Regions from separate parts of the Plantactinospora solaniradicis genome, predicted to be linked through region 2. Evidence: riboswitches for the same ligand, from Rfam matches in the RefSeq annotation. Region 2 holds a riboswitch; each other region holds the start of a gene.
The links. A riboswitch is a leader RNA that binds a small molecule or an ion and turns the genes downstream of it on or off. The one in region 2 is predicted to bind cyclic di-AMP.
Positions count from the first base shown of each region.

Region 1 (4,005 bases), on a different contig from region 2:
TCGACCGGTCGGATCAGCCTGGTGCGCCGATCGGGGAGAGGAGCAGCCCTACGTCGTCGGCGTTGACGTACATGATCCGGTGTCCGAACTGGATCTGGACGTACCGGGTGTCGCCGCGGATCACCGTCCAGTCCCCGGGCGACGAACCGTCGAACGTGGTGGCCCGGTAGTACTCGCTGGGCAGCAGGTTGCCGACGGCGTACCGCTGCCCGGCGGAGAGGGTGTACTGCAACGGCGTGACCGTCTGGTAGGGCACGCCGGCCGGGTAGGCGGCGGCCTCCGGGTACGCCCTGCCGTACACCGGGATCGTCGCCCGGCCCGGCTTCGGCGTCGCGACCAGTCCGATCGACCACTTCGCGGTCGGGTTCCCGGCCGGATTGTGGAACCAGGCCTTCTGGCCGAGATACCAGATCGCGGTCCAGTCGCCCTGCCGGTCCGCGACGGCGTACGTCTGCCCCGCCGACGCCCGCGCCCCGTGGTCGGAGATGTGCATCGTGTTCGGGGTGCCGTCGGGGCGCAGTGCGATGTCGTTCACCAGCGGCGCGTCGGCGGCCGGAGCGCTGCGCAGGATCACCGACGAGGAGCCGCGCGCCGGGCACGGTACGCCGGCCGTGTCGCAGCCGGTGAAGGCCGGCCGGTTGGTGGCGAAGTCCGGGTCGATGGTGACCAGTCCGGTGCGGGAGGTGCCGGTGCTCCAGAACGGGGCCCGGAGCAGGTCGAAGTAGTGCGACCAGTCCCAGTACGGCCCGGGGTCCCAGTGCATGCCCCGGACGTTCGCCGGCAGGATTCCGGGCACGTTGTCGTGGCCGATGATGTGCTGGCGGTCCAGCGGGATGTCGTACCGGTCGGCGAGGTAGCGCACCAGCTTGGCCGAGGTGCGGTACATCGCCTCGGTGTACCAGGTGCCCTGCGCGGCGTAGCCCTCGTGCTCGAGCCCGATCGCCTTGGCGTTGACGTACCAGTTGCCGGCGTGCCAGGCGACGTCCTTGGCCTTCACGTGCTGCGCGATGTGCCCGTCCGCCGAGCGCAACGTGTACTGCCAGCTCACGTAGGTGGGATCCTGCACCAGGCGCAGCGTGGTGTCGTAGCTCCCCTCGGTGTCGTGGATGACGATGTACTCGATCTTCTGCCGTCCCGGCCGGTCGGACAGGTCGTGGTTGCCGTAGTCACCGGCACCGAACGCCTGGTACGGCGCGGGGATCCATTCGCAGGAGATGTCGCGCGGGCACTCCAACCCGTCCGGCCGGGCGGGTTTGCGCAGGCCGAGCCGGTCCAGCCAGGCTCGGGCCGGTACGAGTCCGGGGTGCGCGGCCAGGATGATCCGATGGCCGTCGTCGGTGGTCCGGGCCGCACCCTCGGTGATGGTCCGGAAGACCTCGTCGGCGAAGGTCCGCGCGGCGTCCGCACTGTCGCTGCCGGCGTACCGGGCCACCGCGCCGTACCAGGCCGCGGGGTCGCTGGTCCGGCCGGTCGGTCCGGCCAGCGCCTTCTGGTACGACGCGAGCAGCGCCGCCCCGCCCCGAATGTTCACCGCCGGTTCGGTCCGCAGTGCCCGCTCGTCGACCCCGGTCAGCGCGGCGGCGGCGTCGAGGGTCTGCGCACCCGGTGCCGGTGCCGCGCTGTCCCCTCCGGTGGTGGTTCCCTCGTCCGTGACGCTCGGGTGCAACGGTGCGGCGGGCCGGGCGCTGTCGCCACGCCGGTCCTCGCCGTGTTCGTGGGGCGGTCCGGCCAGCCCGTCGAGATAGGCGAAGTCGGTGAGGTGCATCGGGCCGTACCCGCCGCTGGTGCTCGGCGTGCCGGCGTTGGTGTCCCAACGAGATTCCAGATAGGAGACGCCGAGCAGAACGCTTTCCGGTACGCCGAATTCGCTCGCCGCGGCCGCGTACTCCTGTTGCCGGCCGTCGGTCGCCGGAGCCGCCGCCGGCGCGGGGCCGGACGGCACCAGCGCGACGGCGCCGACCACGGCGGTACCGAGCGCGATTCTCCTGCTCAACGGCATTGTCGTCCGAGGCATCGAACCTCCATTCGCCGGGGGTGGGCTTGATGATCACCCTCCACCCGGGACCGGCGTCCGTCAATAGCTGCCGGCCTCACTCATCACGATGTAGGAAATCTTCACCTATTTCAGAGGGCGTTCGGACGCTTGTTCGCTCAGTTTCGGACGCTTGTTCGCTCGCACCCTCAGCGAGCATCCCGATACGTAACGAATCGACTCGGATCACGGGTTGCGTTTGAATAACAGGCTTCTCTAATGTTGGGGACCGTCGGAGACGACGGCAGGCCGCCCAACCGGGCGGCGACGTCTCTACACCGCCGAATCGTCGAATATCAGCGAACCGGGGACCCGGGCACCATGGGGTGAATCCGCGTCAGCGGTAGGGCGAATCTCTTCCCGCCCGAACCCGTCAGCTAACCCGGTAGGCGGGCTACGGAAGAAGGAGTACGGACCCCGGTGGCTCCCCTTGCCCCGCGGTCGCAGTCCCTCCGGTCGGTAACGACCGGTGCCGGGACGGCGACACCGCCTTTGCGAAGGTCCATTCTCGTCGCCGCATTCGCCGTGCTGGCCAGCGTCGCCGTGCTGTTCGTGGGCACCACGCCGGCCCTCGCCGAACCCTCGGTGGCCGAGATCGAGAAGCAGATCGACACGGCCTGGCGCAAGCTCGAACCGATCGTCGAGAAGCACAACGCCACCCGGCAGGACCTGACCGCGAAGAAGGCCCAGGCCAAGACGCTCCGGAACAAGATCGCCCCACTCCAGACGCAGATCGACGCCGCGATGGACCGGGTGAGCGAGTTCGCCGTGGAGGCGTACAAGGGCGACAAGGCCTCGTCGATCAACGCCCTACTGACCAACAAGTCGCCGGCCGCACTCGTCGGCCAGCTCTCGGTACTCGACCAGTTCGCCCGCCAGCAGCAGCGCGACGTGCAGGCGGTGATCGACCTCAGGGACAAGTACGACGCCCAGAAGCGCCCGCTCGACACCCTGGTCAGCCAGCTCACCAAGACCGAGGCCGAACTGGCCAAGAAGAAGAAGGAAATCGACGCCGAGGTCGACCGGCTACAGAAGCTGCGGATCCAGGCGTACGGCAACGGTTCCGCCGGTCCGCTCGCCCCGGCACCCTGCCCGGCCACCTACCCCGGTGGCAACGCCGGCAAGGCGGTCAAGTTCGCCTGCCAGCAGATCGGCAAGCCGTACGTGTGGGGTGCCGAAGGCCCCAACTCGTACGACTGCTCCGGCCTGACCCTGGCCGCCTGGGCCAAGGGCGGCGTGTCGTTGCCGCACAACGCCCGCGCGCAGCGTGGGAAGGTCAAGTCGGTCAGCCGCTCCGAGCTCCGACCCGGTGACCTGGTCTTCTACTACGCCGACCTCAGCCACGTCGGGATGTACGTCGGAGGTGGTTGGATCGTGCACGCTTCCCGGGCCGGCGAGCCGGTCAAGATGAAGCGGATGGACGACGGCGAAATCCACAGCTTCGGCAGACCCGGCTGATCCAGTCCGTCGGTCGACCGGAAGCCGAACCCGGAAGACCGCACAGCACGTCGAGAGGCCCCCGTCGCAGTCGCGGCGGGGGCCTCTCGTATCGGTAGTACCCGGTAGTACCGCGGGCGGTGCGCAGCGCGGCGGTTCGGGTCAGCTCAGCGGGTGGGCCAGGTGTGCCAGTTCTGCCACGAGCGGCTCGGGGTCGGCCCGCGCTGCCCCTGGTAGCGCGAGCCGTAGACGGCCGAGCCGTACGGGTGCGCGGACGGCGACGAGAGCCGGAAGATGCAGAGCTGGCCGATCTTCATCCCGGGCCACAACCTGATCGGCAGGTTGGCGACGTTGGACAGCTCCAGGGTGACGTGGCCGGAGAACCCGGGGTCGATGAAGCCCGCGGTCGAGTGGGTGAGCAGGCCGAGCCGCCCCAGACTGGATTTGCCTTCCAGCCGGCCGGCGAGCTGGTCGCCGAGCGAGATCACCTCGAGTGTCGACGCGAGCACGAACTCGCCGGGGTGCAGCACGAAGGG
Region 1 covers NZ_JBHSPR010000018.1:471,276-475,280, forward strand. The annotation lists gene ACFP2T_RS23885 (N-acetylmuramoyl-L-alanine amidase) at 14-2,014, opposite strand; cyclic di-AMP (ydaO/yuaA leader) riboswitch at 2,302-2,440, shown strand; gene ACFP2T_RS23890 (C40 family peptidase) at 2,525-3,490, shown strand; gene dcd (dCTP deaminase) at 3,637-4,005, opposite strand, start outside.
Region 1: another riboswitch for cyclic di-AMP. It lies ahead of ACFP2T_RS23890 (C40 family peptidase); the one in region 2 lies ahead of ACFP2T_RS41085 (coiled-coil domain-containing protein).

Region 2 (4,005 bases):
GCGTCGGCGCGACCCACCCAGCCCCGGCCGACGAGCTGCCCGACGAGCCGGCTGACCGTGCTCTTCTCCAGCCGCAGTCGACGAGCCAGCTCGGCCTGGCGCAGCCCGCCATCGCGCTGGATCTCCGTCAGGGCGTGCGCCTCGGAGACGGTCATCTGCTGCCCGCAGGGGGTCTGCTCGGGCCGGTGCAGCCCGAATGCCCGGACGAAGGAACTGACGGCGTCCCGGATGGCCCGCGCGTCGTCGGTGGTCATGGTTGCACGATACAACCAAGTAGGTGCACGCTACAACCAGTTGACGGACCACGGGCGCCCAACTCGTCGGCGACGGCCGGACAACTCGATCAACCAGTCAGCCGCCGACGGCGCGGGTCACCACGAGCTTCCGTGACAGAGTCGTTCGGCGCTCGGCGGTTCGACCTGGAGGGTGGCGTGGTCGATGCCGAAGTCGTCGTGCAACTGTCGACGAGCCGCCGCCAGCACCGCCGCCACGTCGGCACCCTCGATCAGGTTCAGGTGTGCCGACGCCACGTCCATCCCGGACGTGAGCGTCCAGACGTGCAGGTCGTGCACCTCGGTCACCCCGTCGAGGCCGGCCAGCCGCTCCCGGACCAGGGCGACCTCGACGTGCGGCGGCGCGGCCTGCACCAGCACCCGGCCGGCGGCCAGCGCCAGCTTCCAGGTCCGGGGCAGGATGAGCAGGCCGACCACGACGGCGACGATCGGGTCCGCGTACCGCCATCCGGTCGTCGCGATGACCGATGCGGCGATGATGACGCCGACCGAACCGAGGAGGTCACCCAGCACCTCCAGGTAGGCACCGCGCAGGTTGAGGCTCTCCTTGGCCCCGCCGCGCAACAGCAGGAAGGCCACCACGTTCACGGCCAGGCCGCCGACGGCGACGACCAGCATCGGCCCGGCCGCCACCTCGGGCGGGTCGTCCAACCGGCGGACGGACTCCACCAGTACGAAAATCGCCATCCCGGAGAGCAGCACCGCGTTCGCCAGCGCGGCGAGCACCTCCAGGCGGTACAGCCCGAAGGTGCGCTGCGGATCGTCCGACGCCCGGCCGGCGGCGGTGATCGCCGCCAGCGCCATGCCGATGCCGAGGACGTCGGTGAACATGTGTCCGGCGTCCGAGAGCAGTGCGAGCGAGCCGGTCAGCCAGGCGGCGACGGCCTGCACCACCATGTAGAGGGCCAGCACTCCGAAGGCCAGCCAGAGCGGTCGACGGTGCCGCTCCCCCGCCCACGTCTGCGGACCTGCGTGCGCGTGTCCGGCACCCATCCCCTGATCCCCCGTTCCCCGGGGCCGGCCCCCGCCGTCCCGGAGACAACGTATGCGGACATCGCTATGTATGCAAGTTGAAAGTGGATGTCACAACGGAACCGCCCCGTCACCCGGAGTGGGTGGCGGGGCGGTTCCGTTCGTACGGGGTGTCGCGCGCGATTCCCTTACAGCATCGACATGTGCACGTGGTCGGTGTGGTCACTCGGACCGCTGTAGGACTTCCAGCCAGTGGCCGGGAACCAGATCTCCCTGTACCAGATCACGTACAGGATCCCCAGTCGATCGGCGTTGCGGACCAGGAAGGCGGTGAGGTCGTTGCCGTACTTCATCTGGTCGTCGTTCGCGGCCCGGCTGAAGCCGGAGCTCTTCAACGACCAGTCGCAGGCCCGACCCTTGGGATGCTCGAACGGACCACCGTCGCGGTGGCAACCGACGAACCTCTTGAAGCCCGCCCGCCGAACCTCGTTGTACGCGTGCAGGGTCCGGGGCGTGACGCATCCGTTGGTGGTCGGATCGTCCCTGGTGCACCCCTCCCCCGGGAAGCCGTCCGCCATGCCCGGCCCGGGCCGGGCGACCGGCGACTTGGCGTCCACGAGGCCCCGGTCGGGGCGCGACCTGCCGCCGACCAGCGCGAGCGCCTTCTCCGCCTCCTTCTGCTGCTTCTTGATGATCTGTTCCTGCGCGGCCTGCTTGGCAACCTCGGCGTCGACCGCCGCCTTGGTCTGGCTGACCTGCTCGCGCGCCTGGTTCAGGGCCCGGAGCTTCTGGTTGTTGAACAGGTTCAGCTCGTCCAGCGCGGCGGCCCGGTCGATGAACGAGTCGGACGAGGCGCTGTTCAGCAGCATCGACACGGCACTGAGCTTGCCGCTGCGGTACGACTCGGCGGCGATCTTGCTCGCCTCCGGAGCGAGCGCTTCCAACCTGTCCTCTGCCCGCTTGAGGTCTTCGGCGAGTTCCGCCTGCCGCTGCTTGGACTTCTTGACCGCGGCCTTGGCCTCCGCGTACCGCTTACCGGTGGTGGCGAGTACGTCACCGAGGATCGGCGAGTCGACGTCCTCCTTCGGACCCGCCGGCTTCGGTGCGGCCGGTGCCGCCGACGCCACCGACGGAACCACGATCAGTGCTCCGGCGGTGAGCAGTGCCAGGGCAGTCGCCAGCGATCGGCGTAGGGGTGCCCTCACATGTATCCCTTCCGTCGGCCGCCGACCGGGTTAGCTGACGGGTTCGGGATGGAAGTGGTCCCTACCGCTCGCGCGGATTCACCCCACGTGCATGGGTCCCCGGTTCGCCGGGTGGCGATTAGGCGGCGATCAGCGCCGGCACCACGTGGTGTCCGGCGGCTATGAACGGCAGACAGCATACCTGGTTTCACTTCCGGAATGGCAATACCCGATTGTCGGCAAATGTGTTGCCAGACAACGACTATCAGTAATCACGGCGCGTCGGATGCATCGAAGAACATCCTTTGGGTCGGGGTCATTAACAAGATGCTGTCGGCTATTTACCGGGCGCGTAGGCGAGGTGCCGCCGACCCACCTGGGAAATGTCCAGTTTGACTGGTCGACGATTGCCGGCCATCTGCGACAAACCCGCAGGTCAGAGTGGTTTCGAGGGACGGGTCGGGGCGGATACGGCGCCGCGGGTCGGCGACCGGGACGACGGAGTCGACTACCGTCGGCGGCGGACGGCGGTGCCGAGTACCACGCCGACGGTCGCGGCGGCGGCCAGCCCGGCGACGAGCAGACTCCGGTGCTGCGACAACCACAGTTGGGGACTGCGAGCCCGGGACCGTGGGTCGAACGAGCCGTGTGCTCCCGGGTCCGCCCCGCCGCCGTCGTCGACCGGGTGCCACAGGTTGCTCGGCCGGTGCGGATCGGCCGGCTGGTCGGTCTGCTGAGCCGAGTAACCCGAACGGGCCAGGTAGCGATCGAGCAGACCGGGTACGCACCGGTTGGCGAGGATGGTGCCCACGGTGGACGCCCCGACCCAGTACTCCCGGCGCCGTGGCCGGTCGGCCGCGTACACGATGGCCCGGGCGGCGACCTCCGGCTGATAGATCGGCGGCACCGGCCGGGCCCGGTTACGCAGCCGGGACAGCACCCAGTCGAACTGCGGAGTGTTCACCGCCGGCAGGTGCACCATGGTCACGCGTACCGGGCTGCGATCGTGCAGAAGTTCACAGCGCAGCGACTCGGTGAAGCCGACGATCGCGTGTTTCGCGCCACAATAAGCGGACTGTAGCGGAATCGATCGGTACGCCAGCGCGGATCCCACCTGCACGATGGTGCCGGACCCTCGGGGCACCATCCGACGAAGCGCGGCCCGGGTGCCGTACACGTAACCGAGATAGCAGACCTCCGTCACCCGGCGAAACTCCTCCGGGCCGATCTCCGGAAACGGCGCGAACACCGACGCGAAAGCGTCGTTCACCCAGAGGTCGATCGGTCCGAGTTCGCGCGTGACCCGGTCGGCCGCCTCCTCGACCTGGTGATAGTCCGCCACGTCGGTCTCGATCGGCAGCGCGACACCCCCGTTGGCTCGCACGTCCTCGGCGGCGGCACGCAGACCGATTCCTCCCCGGGCCAGCAGGGCCAGTCGCATTCCCCGTCGGGCCAGCAGACGTGCCGTGGCCCGGCCCACCCCCGCGCTCGCCCCGGTGATCACCGCCACCCCTGGCGCAGGTCGGGCACGCATCTGTCGTCTCCTCTGTCCATCC
Region 2 covers NZ_JBHSPR010000060.1:320,637-324,641, reverse strand. The annotation lists gene ACFP2T_RS41095 (MarR family winged helix-turn-helix transcriptional regulator) at 1-254, opposite strand, end outside; gene ACFP2T_RS41090 (cation diffusion facilitator family transporter) at 372-1,286, opposite strand; gene ACFP2T_RS41085 (coiled-coil domain-containing protein) at 1,454-2,470, opposite strand; cyclic di-AMP (ydaO/yuaA leader) riboswitch at 2,474-2,605, opposite strand; gene ACFP2T_RS41080 (SDR family oxidoreductase) at 2,958-3,983, opposite strand.

Region 3 (4,005 bases), on a different contig from region 2:
AGATGGCCCTCACCGACGCCGGCAGGCTGGACCGGGTGGCGCCGGCCGGCGAGCTGCTCGGACCGGCCGACGTACCCGAGTTGGCCGTGCTCTACGCGGCGGCCTACCCGGAGAACTGGTTCGACCAGCGGATGATCGAGACCGGCCAGTACGTCGGGGTGCGTCGCGACGGCGAACTGCTCGCGGTGGCCGGGGTGCACGTCTGGTCCCCCAAGTACCGGGTGAGCGCCCTGGGCAACGTCACCACCCACCCCCGCGTCCGGGGGCAGGGACTGGCCACGGCGGCGGTGGCGGCGCTCTGCCGGCGGCTGCTGGACACCGTCGACCAGGTGACCCTGAACGTCAAGGCGGACAACGTCGCCGCGATCGCGCTGTACCGACGGCTCGGCTTCACCCCGGTCGCCGAGTACGGGGAGTTCGTCGTCGGGCGCCAGACGCCGACGACCCCGCCCGCGGCGCCGGCGCCGGCGCCGACGACCCTGCCCCCGGCGCCAGCGGCCTGACGGCGGCCCGGGTTCCGGCACGGGTCCGCGCCGCGAGGCCGTCTCGCGTCCGGCTCGGCCGGCGCCGCCCGGATCCGGGCAGGAAGTCGGAAACAGTGTCGAATGGGTGCCGGACGACGTCCGCCGGCCCACTCATCCGCCCGCGTCGGCACGGGACGCACGGACGGATGAGGTGGGCCGGCGGACGGAACCGAACCGGCGCTACCGGGTCAGGACGAGTAGCCCCGGGTGGCTGCCCAGTTTGCCAGGTCGATGGTGGTCATCCAGTAGGTGCTGTCGTCGCCCGGGATGGCCGGGTCGGCGATCTTCACCGTACGTCCGTCGTCGCGGTAGCCGACCACGGTCAGGTAGTGGCCGCCGGGGTAGCCGTGCCAGCCACCGTCGACATCCGTGGCCGAGCCCGCGATGTTGGCCACCACGGCGTACCCGTTGGTGACCGCGTGTACGACGTCGGCCTGGAGCTGGTCCATCTGGGCCGGGCTCGCCGCCCCACCGGAGAGCATGGTGCTCCGGTAGAAGTCGGTGCCGATGACCTTGTTGAGCACCCGGGTGGTGTCCTGGGCGGAGTTCGTTCCGTTCATGGTGGTGCCGAGGTCACCGGCCACCTCGTCCTGGCTCGGCCGCTCGCCGCGGACGGTCAGGGCGATCCGGGTGGCCGCCGGGCCGCAGTACCAGCCGTTGATCTGGGCCTGGAACTGGTAGTCGAGCACCTTGCTGGCCGGCGGCGCCGGCCGCTTGCTCGGGGTGCTGGTCGGGGCCGCCTTCGCCGCGCTCGACGCCGCACGGGTCGGCTCGGCGGTCGCCGGGTCCGACGGGCTGGCCGGCGCGGCCGTTCCCGGTGCGGTCGTCTCCGCCGCCTCGGCCTGGGCGGCGGACCGGCCCAGTTCCGCGACGGCCACGGTCGAGGTGTCGGTGGGCGTCGCGGACTGCCCGGTCGAGGCCAGCGCGACGCCGGTGGTGGACGCCGCCGCCGCGACCACGGCCGCGGCGAGCGCGAGCCGGGTACGGCCTCCGGACGTGGCATTTCTGAGCCGCTGGTAAACGGGATGGTTCAACGTGATCCTCCAGGGAAATACGCGTTACCAGTCGTTTGAATTCGACCGGTCACGCGTCGTTTCTATCCGCTGTCGAGAATGCGACGCGATGCCACGCTTATCAGCGCGGAAACAGTTCTTCCGGCCTGGCCGTCCAAGGCACACCGTGGTTCGGCACCATCTCCGAGCCGCTGCGGGCCGGCCGGCGCATTGCGCACCGGGGCCGGGCCTCACCGGGGGCCGAGAAGCTCACCGGGGCCAGCGGCCCCGAGCCGTCCTCGCGTCACAAACCGCTATCTGGCCGGGGTCAGCGACCCGCTTCGGGCCGGGGGGCCGGGGGCAGGGGCACGGCAACCGGTAGTCGGCGCGCGGTGAAGCGATTGAGCTGGGGGGATGGGCCGGAGCCCGGGGGGTACGGCACGTACAGGTTCTCCTTCCGACTCCGCCTACCGGGTTAGCTGACGGATTCGGGCGGGAAGGCCGCCCTACCGCGGGCCGTGGCTCGCGGATTCACCCCAGATAACTGTGGGTCCCCGGTTCGTTACTTAACGACTCGACGGGTCTGCTCCGGTGTCACCCGCATGGCAACCAATGGGCCGGACCAGACCCGCCGACATTACTGGCCCGGTTCCGTCCATGCCAACCCCTCTCAGCAGCGGAAACAGTGACCGACGCCGCGATTTCGCCCGATCGTCCCCCGCTTCGGGCCGCCGACGGGCCGTACGGATAAAGCGGCATGATCATGTACGCGTACGGTATGACGGAAATGAGCGGGTTAGCCCGGTGGTCCGCCCGTGGGACGAGGACTCCAGGAGGCTCCATCCGATGACAACGGTGCACGAAGCGACCTACGACCTGCTCCGTTCCCTCGGCCTGACCACCGTGTTCGGTAACCCGGGGTCGACCGAGGAGCCATTCCTGAAGAACTTTCCGGCCGACTTCACCTACGTACTGGCCCTCCAGGAGGCCTCCGCGGTCGCGATGGCGGACGGCTACGCCCAGGCGAGCGGAAGACCCGTACACGTCAACCTGCACACCGCACCCGGCACCGGAAACGGAATGGGCAGCCTCGTCACCGCCTGGCACAACAAGACACCGATGATCGTCAGCGCTGGCCAACAGACCCGGACGATGAATTTGTTCGAACCGATGCTGACGAATGTGCGCCCGACCCAGTTACCCGAGCCGTACGTCAAATGGAGCCATGAACCACTGCGTGCCCAGGACATCCCGGAGGCGTTCATGCGGGCGTACGCCACCGCCGTGCAGGCACCGGCCGGCCCGGTCTACCTGTCGCTGCCGCTCGACGACTGGGACGAGCCGGCCTCCGGCCCTCCGGTGGTACGCCGGGTGAGCACCCGGGTCGCGCCCGATCCGGAGGTACTGGCCAAGTTCGTCGAGATCCTGGCGCGGAGCCGGAACCCGATGCTGGTGATCGGCGCCGGCATCGACCGCAGCGGCGGCTGGGCCGAGGCCGTCGCCCTGGCCGAACGGCTGGGGGCACCGGTCTGGCAGCCGCCGTTCGCGGACCGCATCGGCTTTCCGCAGGACCACCCGCAGTTCCAGGGGCTGCTGCCGCCGGCCATCGGCCCGCTCGCCGAGAAACTGGCCGGCTACGACACGGTTCTGGTGATCGGGGCACCGGTGTTCCGCTACTACCCGTACATCCCCGGTCCGCACGGATACCTCCCCGGGGGTACCCGGCTGCTGCACGTCACCGACGATCCGTCCGAGGCGGCCCGGGCACCGGTCGGGGACAGCCTGGTCGGGGACGTCACGCTCGCCTGTGCCGCACTGGCCGCGCAGCTGCCCCCGATGGACCGGCCGATGCCGCCGGCCCGGCCCGGCGCGCCGACCACCGAGCCCGGTGTTCCGCTCTCCCCGGAGGCGCTCTTCGCCGCCCTCGCCGACGAGTGGCCGACGGACGGCATCGTCGTGCCGGAGTCCCCGTCCAACCTCAGCGCGCTGCACCGACAGCTGATCATCACCCGGCCCGGGTCGTACTTCAAGATGTCCAGCGGCGGTCTGGGGTTCGCGCTGCCGGCGGCGGTCGGCATCGCGCTGGCCGAGCGGGACACCGGGCGGCGCCGGCCGGTGATCGGGGTGATCGGGGACGGTTCGTTCCAGTACTCCCCGCAGGCGCTCTGGACCGCGGCCCAACAACGGCTGCCGGTGGTGTTCGTGGTGCCGGTCAACCAGGAGTACGGCGTCCTGAAGGCCTTCGCCGAGCTGGAGAACGCCTCGGGGGTGCCCGGCCTGGACCTGCCGGGGCTCGACATCCCCGGCATCGCCCGAGGCTACGGCTGCACGGCCTACCAGGTGGAGACGGTCGACGAGTTCCGGGCCGCCTTCCGGACCGCGCTCGGCACGGACGGCCCGAGCGTACTGGCCGTGCCGATCAGCCGGGACGTCGCGCCACTGCTCTGAACGCGGCGCCCCGCGCCTCCGCTGCCCGCCGTCGTGTTCAG
Region 3 covers NZ_JBHSPR010000046.1:12,921-16,925, forward strand. The annotation lists gene ACFP2T_RS35975 (GNAT family N-acetyltransferase) at 1-503, shown strand, start outside; gene ACFP2T_RS35980 (C39 family peptidase) at 713-1,558, opposite strand; cyclic di-AMP (ydaO/yuaA leader) riboswitch at 1,966-2,106, opposite strand; gene mdlC (benzoylformate decarboxylase) at 2,363-3,964, shown strand; gene ACFP2T_RS35990 (flavin monoamine oxidase family protein) at 4,002-4,005, opposite strand, start outside.
Region 3: another riboswitch for cyclic di-AMP. It lies ahead of ACFP2T_RS35980 (C39 family peptidase); the one in region 2 lies ahead of ACFP2T_RS41085 (coiled-coil domain-containing protein).

Region 4 (4,005 bases), on a different contig from region 2:
GTACGTCGCGTACGGCTGGTCGAGCCGGCGGTCCCGGCCGGGGCTGCGCGATCAGGTTGCGGCGGCGCTGGCCGGTGCCCGGTTCTCCGGCTGGGACGGGCTCTGCGCCGAGCAACGCGGCTACCTCGACACCTTCTGGGACGACTCCGACGTGCAGGTGGAGGGCGACCCGGAGGTGCAGCAGGCGGTCCGGTTCGGGCTCTTCCACGTGCTCCAGGCCGGCGCGCGGGCGGAGTTGCGACCGATCCCGGCCAAGGGCCTGACCGGGCCGGGGTACGACGGTCACGCGTTCTGGGACACCGAGACGTTCGTGCTGCCGGTGCTGACCTACACCCTGCCGTCGGCGGTCGCCTCGGCGCTGCGCTGGCGGCACTCCACGCTGCACCTGGCCCAGGAGCGGGCCAGGACGCTCGGGCTACAGGGCGCCGCCTTTCCCTGGCGGACGATCCGGGGTCAGGAGACCTCCGCGTACTGGCCGGCCGGCACGGCGGGCTTCCACATCGCGGCCGACATCGCCGACGCGGTCCGCCGGTACGTGCAGGCCACCGGGGACGAGCAGTTCGAGCGCGAGGCAGGGCTCGAACTGCTGGTGGAAACCGCCCGACTGTGGCGCTCGCTCGGCCACCACGACCGGCACGGCAAGTTCCACCTGGACGGGGTGACCGGCCCGGACGAGTACACGGCGGTGAAGAACGACAACGTCTACACCAACCTGATGGCCCAGCGGAACCTGCTGGCCGCCGCCGACGCCGCCGCCCGGCACGGCGAGCAGGCGTACCGGTTGGGCGTCGACGACGAGGAGACCGCCGCCTGGCGGGACGCCGCGAACGACATGCACATCCCGTACGACCCGGAACTCGGGGTGCATCCGCAGGTGGAGGGCTTCACCCGGTTCCAGGAGTGGGACTTCGCCGGTACGCCCCCGGAGCAGTACCCGCTGCTGCTCAACTATCCGTACTTCGACCTGTACCGGAAACAGGTGATCAAGCAGGCCGATCTGGTGTTGGCGATGCACTGGCGGGGGGACGCGTTCACCGACGAGGAGAAGGCGGCGAACTTCGCCTACTACGAGCGGCGCACGGTCCGCGACTCGTCGCTGTCGGCGTGCACCCAGGCGGTGCTGGCGGCCGAGGTCGGGCACCTGGAGTTGGCGCACGACTATCTGGGCGAGGCCGCCCTGATGGATCTGCACGACCTCAACCAGAACACCCGGGACGGCGTACACGTCGCCTCGCTGGCCGGCGCCTGGATCGCCCTGGTGGCCGGGTTCGGCGGGCTGCGGGACCACTTCGAGACGCTGGCCTTCACCCCTCGACTGCCGAGCCGGATCGACCGGTTGGAGTTCTCGCTCCGCTGGCGCGGGGTGCACCTGCGGGTGGACGTGCGGTCGCACGAGGCGACGTACGTGCTGCGGGACGGTGATCCCGACGACGTCATGGAGTTGCTGCACCACGGTGAGCTGCTCCGGGTCACCTGCAACAACCCGGTGACCCGGCCGGTGCCGCCGATCGAACCGTCCGGACCACAACCGGCGCAGCCGGCCGGTCGGGCACCGGTGCGACGGACCCCGGAGCACGAGCCGTAGGCCGACCCGGGCGCCGTCCGCCTCCGCCTCCGCCTAGAGCAGCGACAGGTGTACGTGGTTCGTGTGGTCGCTGGACGGGTCCCCGTGCGCACCGCCGTACGACTTCCAGCCGGTCGTCGGCAGCCAGATCTGCCGGTACCAGATGACGTAGAGCACGCCCAGCAGGTCGGCGTTGCGGACGAAGAAGGCGGCGAGGTTGTTGCCGTAGGTCCGGTCGGGTCCCTTGGCGTCCCCGCCGAACCCACCCGGCAGGGCGGAGAAGTCGCAGGCCCGGCCCTTGGGGTGCTCGTACGGCCCGCCGGAGCGGTAGCACGAGGTGAACCGGGTGAAGCCGGCCCGGCGGGCCTCGGTGAACGCGTGCAGCGTGCGTGGGCTGACGCAGCCCGGGGTGGTCGGATCGGGCTGGTTGCACGACTGCGGCGGCCAGGAGCCGTCGCTGTTGCGTGGCGCCGACCGGGCGACCGGTGAGTTGGCCACCACGAAGCCGCCGGTCGAGGCGCCGCCGACCAGCGCCAGCGCGCGTTCGGCCGCCTGCCTCTGCCGCAGCATGATGGAGAGCTGCCTGCGTTCCTCGACGACCTCGGCGTCGAGTGCCAGCTTCGCCCGGGCGGCCCGGTCCCGGGCCTGCCCCAGTCGACGCAGCGTGTCGTTGTCCCGCATGGCCACGACCTCCAGCCCCCGGGCGCGCTCCAGGAACTCGTCGGCCGAGCCGGCGTGCAGCAGCGCCAGCACCGGGCCGATCCGGCCGGTCTGGTACGCGTTGCGGGCGACCAGTTCGATCTGCGGCCTCAGTTCGGCTATCCGGCGCTCGACGCGGACGAGTTCGGCGGCCAGCTTCGCCTGCCGGGCCTTGGCGTTCGCCAGCGCGTTCCTGGCCTGTAGATAGCCTCGTCCGGTGGATTCGAGCACGTCGCGGAGCAGTGGCGTGTCGCCCTCGTCGCCGAGGGTGGCGGGGTTGTGTGCCGCCGCCGCGCCGGGTCGGGCCGCCGCTCCGGCGAGCGCGCCGACCGTGGCGAGCAGTGCCAGGACCAGCGGTAACCGCCGACGTCTGGATCCCGTCATGCATGTCCCTCCGTCGGCCGCCTACCGGGTTAGCTGACGGGTTCGGGACGGAACAAGTCCCTACCGCGGTCGCGGACTCACCCCACCTACCTGGGTCCCCGGCTCACCCGAAGGTGATTCGGCGGCGGTCGCGCCGGCACGGAGGGGACGCCACCGGGCGAAACCGGGGTCAGCTTACCGGACCAACCGGGTCAATGTGGTGGAAGTGAGCGGCCGGGCGTGGAAAATGCGCCTGGTTCGGGTGCCCCTACAACCCCGCCGTCCGATCAACTTTCGCTGCGGTGTGGGTCAGGCGAACGTTGTGGGGCTTGTGCGTCGACGTGGCACCCGGGGGGTGGCTTTCGTGGCGGCTGAAGGACCGAAGTTGACCGGCGCGGCATCAAACCCTCAACCAGATCACGGACCACGCGACCTGACAGCCGGTCGTCCATGGAGGGTCAAAGGGGCGTACGTACCGTTATCTCTCGATGACAGGAGGATGGGAATTGTCAGCTCCCCGCGCTAAAGGATGTCTCGCAACTCGGTGAAAGCGTTGCCTGGCAACGGTGCTGCCGTCACCCCGCGAGGATGATGTTGTGGAGGTGGGCGATACCGGAAGCGGTGTCGGCCAATGTGCGGGCGGCGCGGCGGTAGTCGCGAAGGATCTTGAAGCACTTCATCCTGGTCAGGGCGTGCTCGACCTGCGCTCGGACGGTCCGGTGCTGCTTGTTCAGGTTGGCCTTCCAGTCGGGTAGCTCCCTGCGCTTCGCCGGCTGGTGGAGCTTGAGCCGCAGCAGGCGGACTTGCTGGACAGGATCGTTGCCGGTCTGCAGATCGCCGTCGCGGACCTCACGGCTGCGGCTGTGTTCCCAGTGCCGGCTCGTAGGCCGCACAGAGAATCGTTCGAGCTGGAGACTGGTAGTGACCCTGACGCGCCAGGCCTGTTCTCCTCGCTTCCGTAGAAAGGAAAATTGCCAGGTACTCTTCTTGGACGTGAGGAAGGACTGGCGGAATTCCTTAGCTTTCGGCGAGCTGCTTGGCTCGGCTGAGCAGTGAATCCAGTTCGGCGTCGGAGAGGTTTGCCTCGACTAGGACCTTATGTACGGCGAAGGTTTGCACTCTGCCAAGCATCTCCGGCGGAGCCTCAAGATCCACCGAAGAGTCCAAGACTGCGAAGATGGCGTTCTCGGCCTGCCCGGCATCGATTTGATCGGCTACATCTGCGTTATCGGATCGCAGTTCGGCTACGAACTGCCTGATCGCACGGTCGTCACGCCTCCCGTCGAAATGTAGATCGATTGCGTAGAAGAAGGCGGCGCTTAGGAAAGCAGCAAATCCGTCCCAGCCGTCTTCGTTGAGTTGAGCTTCGATTCGATCAT
Region 4 covers NZ_JBHSPR010000017.1:88,139-92,143, reverse strand. The annotation lists gene ACFP2T_RS20105 (glycoside hydrolase family 65 protein) at 1-1,585, shown strand, start outside; gene ACFP2T_RS20100 (coiled-coil domain-containing protein) at 1,619-2,647, opposite strand; cyclic di-AMP (ydaO/yuaA leader) riboswitch at 2,651-2,781, opposite strand; gene ACFP2T_RS20095 (transposase family protein) at 3,202-3,423, opposite strand; gene ACFP2T_RS20090 (hypothetical protein) at 3,644-4,005, opposite strand, start outside.
Region 4: another riboswitch for cyclic di-AMP. It lies ahead of ACFP2T_RS20100 (coiled-coil domain-containing protein); the one in region 2 lies ahead of ACFP2T_RS41085 (coiled-coil domain-containing protein).